Regions from separate parts of the Flavobacterium sp. 90 genome, predicted to be linked through region 2. Evidence: riboswitches for the same ligand, from Rfam matches in the RefSeq annotation. Region 2 holds a riboswitch; the other holds the start of a gene.
What was found. A riboswitch is a leader RNA that binds a small molecule or an ion and turns the genes downstream of it on or off. The one in region 2 is predicted to bind S-adenosylmethionine.
Positions count from the first base shown of each region.

Region 1: linked by a shared signal. The riboswitch ahead of C8C83_RS06365 (alpha/beta fold hydrolase) and the one ahead of C8C83_RS20510 (TlpA disulfide reductase family protein) in region 2 are both predicted to bind S-adenosylmethionine.

Region 1 covers NZ_SMGE01000001.1:1,597,624-1,601,941, reverse strand. The annotation lists gene C8C83_RS06375 (aspartate kinase) at 1-483, shown strand, start outside; gene C8C83_RS06370 (hypothetical protein) at 1,098-1,289, shown strand; SAM riboswitch class I at 1,555-1,663, shown strand; gene C8C83_RS06365 (alpha/beta fold hydrolase) at 1,742-2,725, shown strand; gene thrA (bifunctional aspartate kinase/homoserine dehydrogenase I) at 2,727-4,318, shown strand, end outside.
Region 2 covers NZ_SMGE01000001.1:5,086,216-5,090,533, reverse strand. The annotation lists gene C8C83_RS20515 (aminotransferase class V-fold PLP-dependent enzyme) at 1-1,153, opposite strand, end outside; gene C8C83_RS20510 (TlpA disulfide reductase family protein) at 1,510-2,502, opposite strand; SAM riboswitch class I at 2,780-2,880, opposite strand; gene C8C83_RS20505 (nitronate monooxygenase) at 3,637-4,318, opposite strand, start outside.

The sequences.
Region 1 (4,318 bases), 3.5 Mb from region 2:
TTACTCGGATTAATGCGATCGACTTTTAAAGAAGATTTATCCGGAAATGATACCGCCAGAAAATTACTGATTTTGACGAGAGAAATCGGGAAGGATTTTGATCTGTCGGATATAAAAATCGATTCTTTGCTTAGGGAAGAACATTTAGAACAAAATGGTATTCTTAATAAAGAAGCAGTCGATAAATCGTTCAAAATTGCAAAAATCACACAAGCGGATAATCATGTATTAAGATATGTAGGAGAATTTGATGTGGAGAAAAACACATTAGAAGTAAAATTGGTTTCAGAACCGGTTTCGTCGGCAATTGGTCAACTAAAAGGATCTGATACTATTTTCGAAATTTATACCCAATCTTACGCAGATGTTCCAATCGTAATTCAGAGTGCATCGGCATGCAAACAAGCTATTTCAAGAGGAGTAATTACTGACATTTTGAAAGTGGCTGAAAAAATTAAAAATAAAGAAGCAGTTTGGTTGTAAGTGGCTTTTAATAGTAGTTAGTTGTTCTTTGATATTTTGAAACAGGAAAATTTGTAACGTATTTTTTGTAGGTTTTAACTCTCATTTTAACAAAAGCCAATTTTGTAAGATGTTTTTTAACGTTAAAATGATGTTTTTTAACGTTTTTTAAGATTAATTTGTTGATCCTCACTTGCGTAATTGAAAAAATATTCGCACATTTGTAATACCTCAAAAACACCAAGAAGATAAATTTAGTTATTCTAAATAATAGTTATGTTAATCGGATAAAACCGTTGATGAATTTTATATCTTATTGATTTTGAAGAGGAAAAATAAGTAAAAATAATTCAGCAGTTTCGAGAAGCTTTTAAAGACAAACAAATGCAAGATTTTTTTAAAATAGCAAGTAAATCAAAGATGAATAAATCCCTACAGATGAACAAGATGTTTAACGTCGCACGTATTTGTGTATGCGTCTGTTGATACTAAAAGTATATATAAGTTGTAAAAAACTTAAACCCTTTTGGTATTAAAAACCCAAAAGGGTTTTTTTATTCCATTTGGTTACCATAACAAAGAATTAAACAAACAATAAAGATTATAAAACGCAAACTAACATAAACTTAAATATCATGAGCACAATTAACTACTTAAGAAAAAAACTTTTCAGAAGCAAAATCGAAAGAAATAATCCACCGCCAGTAAACGAATTGATTCATCCAAGTTTCGGAATAACTGAAACAGATAAAAAAGCGGAGAAAAAAGAACCAAATTCTTTATTGTTTTTGATGTATTCAAAAGAAAATGAAACACTTTTTATCTAAATCAGAAAGTGTCATAAAATAAGGGAAACCTGCTAAATTTTACTGGGCAAATTGTTCGGTAATTTTTTGCGTATAATAGTTTTTAAATAGTAAACAAAAGAGATTGATGTATTTAATTGATGCCAATTCTTTTGACTTTATGACTTTTAAACTTTCGACTTATTTTAAATTATGTTTAAGAAATTGCAGAATCAGTTTCGATAAAATTTGTTAGTTTAAGAAATAAGTAGTTAATTTGCACCTTTAAGTTCAAAAACGTATTGAAATGTTATAAAGAAAGGACGAGGGATTAGACCCGATGAATCCTTAGCAACCCTTCGTTAAATCGAAGAAGGTGCTGCATTCTACCACGCCCAAACGTGGAAAGATAACAACAAGAATTTTTCTAGTTTCACTCTAGTACTTTCTTTCTAATATTTCCACATACAAATCAATAATAAAAAGATTTGAAATTGGAAAATATACCAAGTCCCATTATAATTCAAGATTTCATCACCGAAAGTGGTGCAGCATATCTTTCATTACCGTTAAGTTTTACGCTTTCTGGTTTGCCTTTACATAGTGCGCCTATAGTTTTGGTTAATCATGCTTTGACAGGAAACGCTGAGGTAACTGGAGAAAATGGCTGGTGGAATGATTTAATTGGCGAAGAAAAAACGATTGATACCCAAAAATATACTATCCTGGCATTTGATGTTCCGGGAAATGGAAACGATTCGTTTATAATTGAAAATTATCTGGATTTTACCACCAGAGATATTGCCAGAATATTTATAAAAGGTTTAGAAGCTTTAAATATTAATCAGGTACACACCATTATTGGAGGTTCTGTTGGCGGAGGAATCGCTTGGGAAATTCTTGCATTAGAACCTAATATTACTCAAAACCTAATTCCCATTGCTACAGACTGGAAATCGACGGACTGGATGATTGCTAATTGCTATTTGCAAGAGCAGATTCTTAATAATTCGTCACGTCCTATTGAAGATGCCAGAATTCATGCAATGTTGTGTTACAGATCTCCTGAATCATTCAAAGAAAAATTTCAGCGTACAATCAATGCCAATCTTTCTGTTTTTAATATCGAAAGCTGGTTGGCACATCACGGTGAAAAACTACAAAAGAGATATCAATTGGCATCATATAAACTGATGAACCAATTACTTAAAACCATAGATATTACCAGAAATAGTGACGATTTTGAAACTTTAATGTCTAGAACAAATGCAGCGATTCATATTATCGGAATCAATTCGGATTTGTTTTTTACACCAAAAGAAAATCGGGAAACTTTTCAGGACTTAAAAAAGTTCAAAGACAATGTTTTTTATAGCGAAATAGATTCAGTTCACGGACATGACGCTTTTTTAATCGAGTACAAACAATTAGATCATTTACTTGCCGATATTTTTAAGGCAGAAACAATAGAAAAATAAAATGAAAATATTAAAATTTGGAGGCAAATCGTTATCAAACGGAGAAGGACTTAGCAAGGTAGTTTCAATCATTTCAGATAAAGTAAATCAAGGCGAAAAAATTGCCGTAGTAGTTTCTGCCCGCGGAAATGCAACAGATGAACTTGAAGATATTTTAAGAATAGCGGCTAAAAATGGTAATTACAAACCTTTATTAGAAAGCTTTAAAGCATATCAAGCTTCAGATTTTCCACAAGTTGATTTATCTGAAGAGTTTAATATTTTGGATAAACTTTTTGAAGGAGTTAGCCTGATAGGAGATTACAGCAATAAAATTAAAGATCAGATTTTGTCTAAAGGCGAATTGCTTTCTGCTAAATTATTGACTTCAATTTTAGTTGAAAAAGGGATTCCTGCGAATTTTGTTGATACAAGAGAATTGCTAAAAACCGATTCGAAATTTGGTGATGCACAGCCTTTAGAACAACTTTCGAAAAAAAATGTAATCAATTATTTCAAATTACATAACGGAGAAACAGTTAATATCGTTACAGGTTTCATTGGTTCAAACAACAACAACGACACCACAACATTAGGAAGAAACGGAAGTAATTACACCGCTTCGTTAATTGCTAATTATTTGGATGCTGAAGAGCTTCAGAACTTTACACACGTAGACGGAATTTATACCGCAAATCCTGATTTGGTAGCCGATGCTAAAAAAATTGAATATTTATCATTTAATGAAGCAAATGAATTGGCCAATTTTGGAGCAACAATTCTACATGCTAAAACGATAATTCCATTATTAGAAAAAAATATTCCGCTTCGTATTTTAAATACTTTTAATCATGAAAACCGTGGAACTTTAATTACTTCAGATTCTGCTAAAGAAGGGATTAAAACACTTTCTGTTTTAGAAAATGTTTCTTTGGTAAATCTTGAAGGTCGTGGATTACTTGGGAAATCAGGTGTTGATGCTCGTATTTTTAAAGTTATGGGCGATCATAACATCAGTGTAAGTATTATTTCTCAAGGTTCTTCAGAAAGAGGAATCGGACTGGTTGTGGCAAAAGATAAAGCAACTCTTGCAATGGTCGAGTTAGAAAAAGAGTTTGAAAACGACTTTTATTCTAAAGATGTAAACCAAATTACAGTAACAGATAATGTTTCGGTAATTTCGATTATTGGACAGGATTTAAGTACTTTCCATAAACCTTACACGGCTTTAATTAAAAACAAAATAGTTCCAATATTATTCAACAATACCGTTACGGGTAAAAACGTGAGTTTGGTTGTTAAAAAAGAAGAACTGAATAAAGCTTTAAACGTAATTCACGGAGAAATCTTCGGAGTTTCTAAGAAAATCAACATTGCTATTTTCGGTCACGGATTAGTTGGAGGAACTTTGATTAATCAAATTTTAGAATCGGCTGCGGCGATTGAGAAACGTAAAGATGTAAAACTGAATGTTTTTGCAATTGCAAATTCTAAAAAGTTACTTTTAAATAGAAATGGCGTAACTTCAAACTGGAAAAATGATATTGCAAGTAAAGGAGAAGCTTATACAATCAAAGATATTATCGCTTATGCAAATGAATATCATTTAGAGAA
Region 2 (4,318 bases):
GAATTCCGAAACGATCGTTTAAAAGTCTTACGATAAGATTATAATGAATGTCTTCGATTACGAAAGAAACGCAGCCTATTCGATCCGTTTTAAGGTCGCCCAGAATAGACAAACCTTTTATTTTTTGAAGTTTGGAAAAACAAAGATCAAGCAATTCCTTTTCTCTGTTTTTAATATTTGAAACTCCCATTTGATCTTTTAATTCTAAAGCTAAGGCAGTTCGTATTACTTGTAGAAAGCCTGGCGTTCCACCATCTTCTCTAACTTCGATGACCTCGCTATAACAATATTTCCCTAACGGATTCGTCCATTTTACATTTCCTCCTCCTGGATTATCCGGAAAATCAGATTTGTATAATTTCTCATTAAAAACCAAAACTCCACACGTTCCCGGTCCGCCTAAGAATTTATGAGGTGAAAAGAAAATAGCGTCTAATTGTTCTTGCGGATCTTTTGGATGCATATCGATTTTGACATAAGGCGCCGAAGCAGCGAAATCCACAAAACAGAGCCCGCCATTTTCATGCATGATTTTGGCTAATTCATGATAAGGCGTAATAATTCCTGTAACATTTGAAGAAGCCGTAAACGAACCTATTTTTATACTTCTGTCGGCATATTTTTTAATTTCTTCCGAAAGAACATTTGGATCAACTAAATTGTTTTCATCAGGACGTAAAATCACAACTTCGGCATTCGTTTCATACCACGAAACCTGATTAGAATGGTGCTCCATGTGCGTGATAAAAACCACAGGTTTGTCATTATCATCATGCTTTCTCAAACCAATTATTCGTTGCAATTTTGATAAAGCAGCCGTCATTCCGCTTCCGGTTGTCACCAGAACATCAGATTCGTTGGCATTAACCGACTTTTTTATAATATCTCTTGCGTATTGATAAGCATACGTGGAAGTTTTTCCGGTTTGACTTGAAAGTGAATGCGTATTGGCAATCATTGGACCAATTTTATTGAGCATAATATCCTCAATCGGGGCGTATAATCTTCCGCTGGCAACCCAATCTGCATAAAGCAAATTTTGTTTTCCATAAACCGATTTAAAAATATGATCAACACCTACTGTATTTTCTCTAAATTTTGAAAAATAACATTCTGATTCAACTGGTTTTGTTTCTGTCTCAATAGCATTCATTTCCTTATCATTTAAATTAACTAAATTTATTATTTTGGATTATATAAGTTCCGTTTATCATTCTGATTTCTATGATAAAATCAAATGTTTTTTTGGAGCTAATCCCGCACCCGAGCCTGAAAGTTCGAACTGGCGAAGCAATCCATTTCAATCTTTTGTTGCGAACCCCGCCACAAAAGGATTTCCACTTCTATCGGGCCTAAGACAATTATTTTCATAAGAATATTTTCGTTTCATTTGTCATTCCGAGGAACGAGGAATCTCCACAAGTAGCTCCGTAAAGATTGTCGATCATGATTGTCGAGTTTCTAACGGAGATTCCTCGTTCCTCGGAATGACAAAAAAGAAAATAGGCTCTAAATCCCTTTCTCTAAAAGCGTTTTAAGCGTAGTTTGCAATTCTTCTCCATGTAGATTTCTTGCTACGATAATTCCTTTTGAATCCACTAAATAATTCCCGGGAATTGCTCTTACGCCATATAATTTTGCAACGGCGCTATTCCAGAAAAGTAAATCAGAAACGTGTGTCCAAGTCAAATTATCGTCCTGAATACCTTTGATCCAGTTTTCTTTCTTTTTGTCTAAAGAGATTCCGATAATATTAAATCCTTTATCGTGAAATTCTTTGTAAGCCGCTACGATATTTGGATTTTCTTTTCGGCAAGGTCCGCACCATGAAGCCCAAAAATCAACTAAAGTGTAACCTCCTTTTAGAGTTTCATAAAAACGAACTGGTTTTCCTTCGGGATTAACGCTGGTAAAATCAGGGGCTTTTTTTCCAACCGCCAATCCGCTTAAAACGGTAACCAGTTCTTTTAATTCTTTCACGTAAGTGGTACTTTGAAGGCTTTTGTCAAGCAAAGCAATGTTTTGAGTAATTTGCTCCGGCGACAATCTGTACGACCAGTTTCGGTACAAAACATAAGCCGAAACAATAGATTTTGGGTTTTCTGTAATGAATTTACTAATTTCTACATCTTTCGATTTTTTATAGGTTTCAAATAAATTCTGAGCCTCAGAACCTTCTACTACAGATCCACTATAGTATTTCTTTGGACTTAATTTTACTGTTATAGGGCCTTTTTCAAGGAAAATATACAGCGGAGAATCTTCTGTATTCACGCTTAATCCGTATAATTCAGGAGTTTTTACTTTTGTTTTAAAACTAAAACTTCCATCTTTTACTTTTACCGAATCAATTGTGGTAAACATTTTATTGTGGAATTTTTGCAGATAAACATATTGCGCAACTGTATCTATAACAGTTCCTTTTAATTGCAAGCTTGTGTCTTGCGCCTGAGTTTGTGTAACCCCAAGAAATAAAGCGAAACCTAATAATATTTTCTTCATTTTATTTTGATTTTTAAGTGATAATATGATTTTTATTTTAATTGAAATTAGACAAGGGAATTCCTTTAACCCAATGTAAAATGGATTTTAGCAAATGCTATTTAAAGGGAAAATTGGATAAGAATTTAATGCTTTCGCATTCGGAAAACAGCCATACTATTTGCATCAAAAATTGAATTCAAAAATTCATAAGCCGCGTATAAAGTTGTGTCTGTTTTCATTTTAAAAAATAAAAGGTTTTAACATTCATGATCTTATTCAGATTTTGAGCAAATCTTTCTTATCTGTCCCGAAAAGTGGGAAGGATTTAGCACCTTATTCGGTAACAGGTTGCTAAGACATCATTGGGCCTATTCCCTCAGTCTTTCTGGATAAGTATCATACAGAAGTTTTCTGTGGTACAAATATATATACTAATTCTATAAAATTAGTATAGTTTATAAATATTTTTTTTTAAAATTATTAATAAAGCGTGTTTTTCATATCATAAAAGACTGTAAAATAAAACTTTACATTTAAATAAATCTTTTAAAGTTTTGTTATTTTATAACAGAAATTCATACACTTGATTGATAAAAAACATGAAATATGATTTTTATGTTGTAGAAAAAGCACAAAAAAACTCATTCCTTTTTTGAAATGAGTTTGTATAGAACAGATAGTAATCATGCAGTTTGTCATTCCGAGGAACGAGGAATCTTCGCAAGAAGCTCCGTCTAGAATGTCGCTAATCTTTGTCGAGTTACTTGCGGAGATTCCTCGTTCCTCGGAATGACAATACTTTGCGTTTATTAATCTTTGACGAGTTTCTAGTGTGATCTCTCCTTCGTCGAGATGACAATACTTTGCGGTTATTAATCTTTGACGAGTTTCTACTGTGATCTCTCCTTCTTCGAGATGACAAGATTAAGCCTATAAAATCCGTTTTAATCTGTGTTTTCGCAAAGCGAATCTGCGTCATCCGCGTTCAATATTGTCACCAATCTTTGTCGAGATGACAAGATTAAGCCTATAAAATCCGTTTTAATCTGTGTTTTCGCAAAGCGAATCTGCGTCATCCGCGTTCAATATTGTCACCAATCTTTGTCGAGTTTCTAGTGTGATCTCTCCTTCGTCGAGATGACAAAAAGAGCGTTATAATTTCAAATCCTCAAAATAAGCTGTAGTTTCTTCGATTAGAGAATGCATTAAATCTTTGGCTTTTGTGTGTTTTAAAATTGGCGAAATTTGTCCACCCCAGAATAATATCATATCCCATTTTTGTTGATCGAGCGCTGCTTTTCGCAATGGAGATATAAAAGTAGTTTGTAACGGAAAAGGCAGAACATCTGATTCTTTCCCTATTATATCTTTTGCGATTCGGCTTGTGATTCCGCGTCCAAGCCTTCCGGTGTAAGCACGCGAAAGTGTTGTGTATTTTGCTGCGTCCGAAAATAACATTTCTCTGTGAATTGGTAATGCATTCGATTCATCGGTTGCTAAAAATGCAGTTCCAATTTGGACTGCGCTTGCGCCTAATGTCAAAGCTGCTGCGATTCCTTTTCCGTTTGCGATTCCTCCGGCGGCAATGATTGGTATTTTTATTTTCTCTCGCATTAATTGCAGTAAAACAAAAGTTCCGGTTAAAGATGATTCGGCTGAAGCCAAAAAAGAAGGTCGGTGTCCGCCTGCTTCAAAACCCGAAGCGACGATCATATCAACACCTTTACTTTCCAGAAAAACACCTTCGTCAAGCGTTGTGGCTACTCCTATTGTTACAATTCCTAATTTTCGGCATTGTTCTAAAACATCATCTGAAGGAGCGCCAACCATAAAG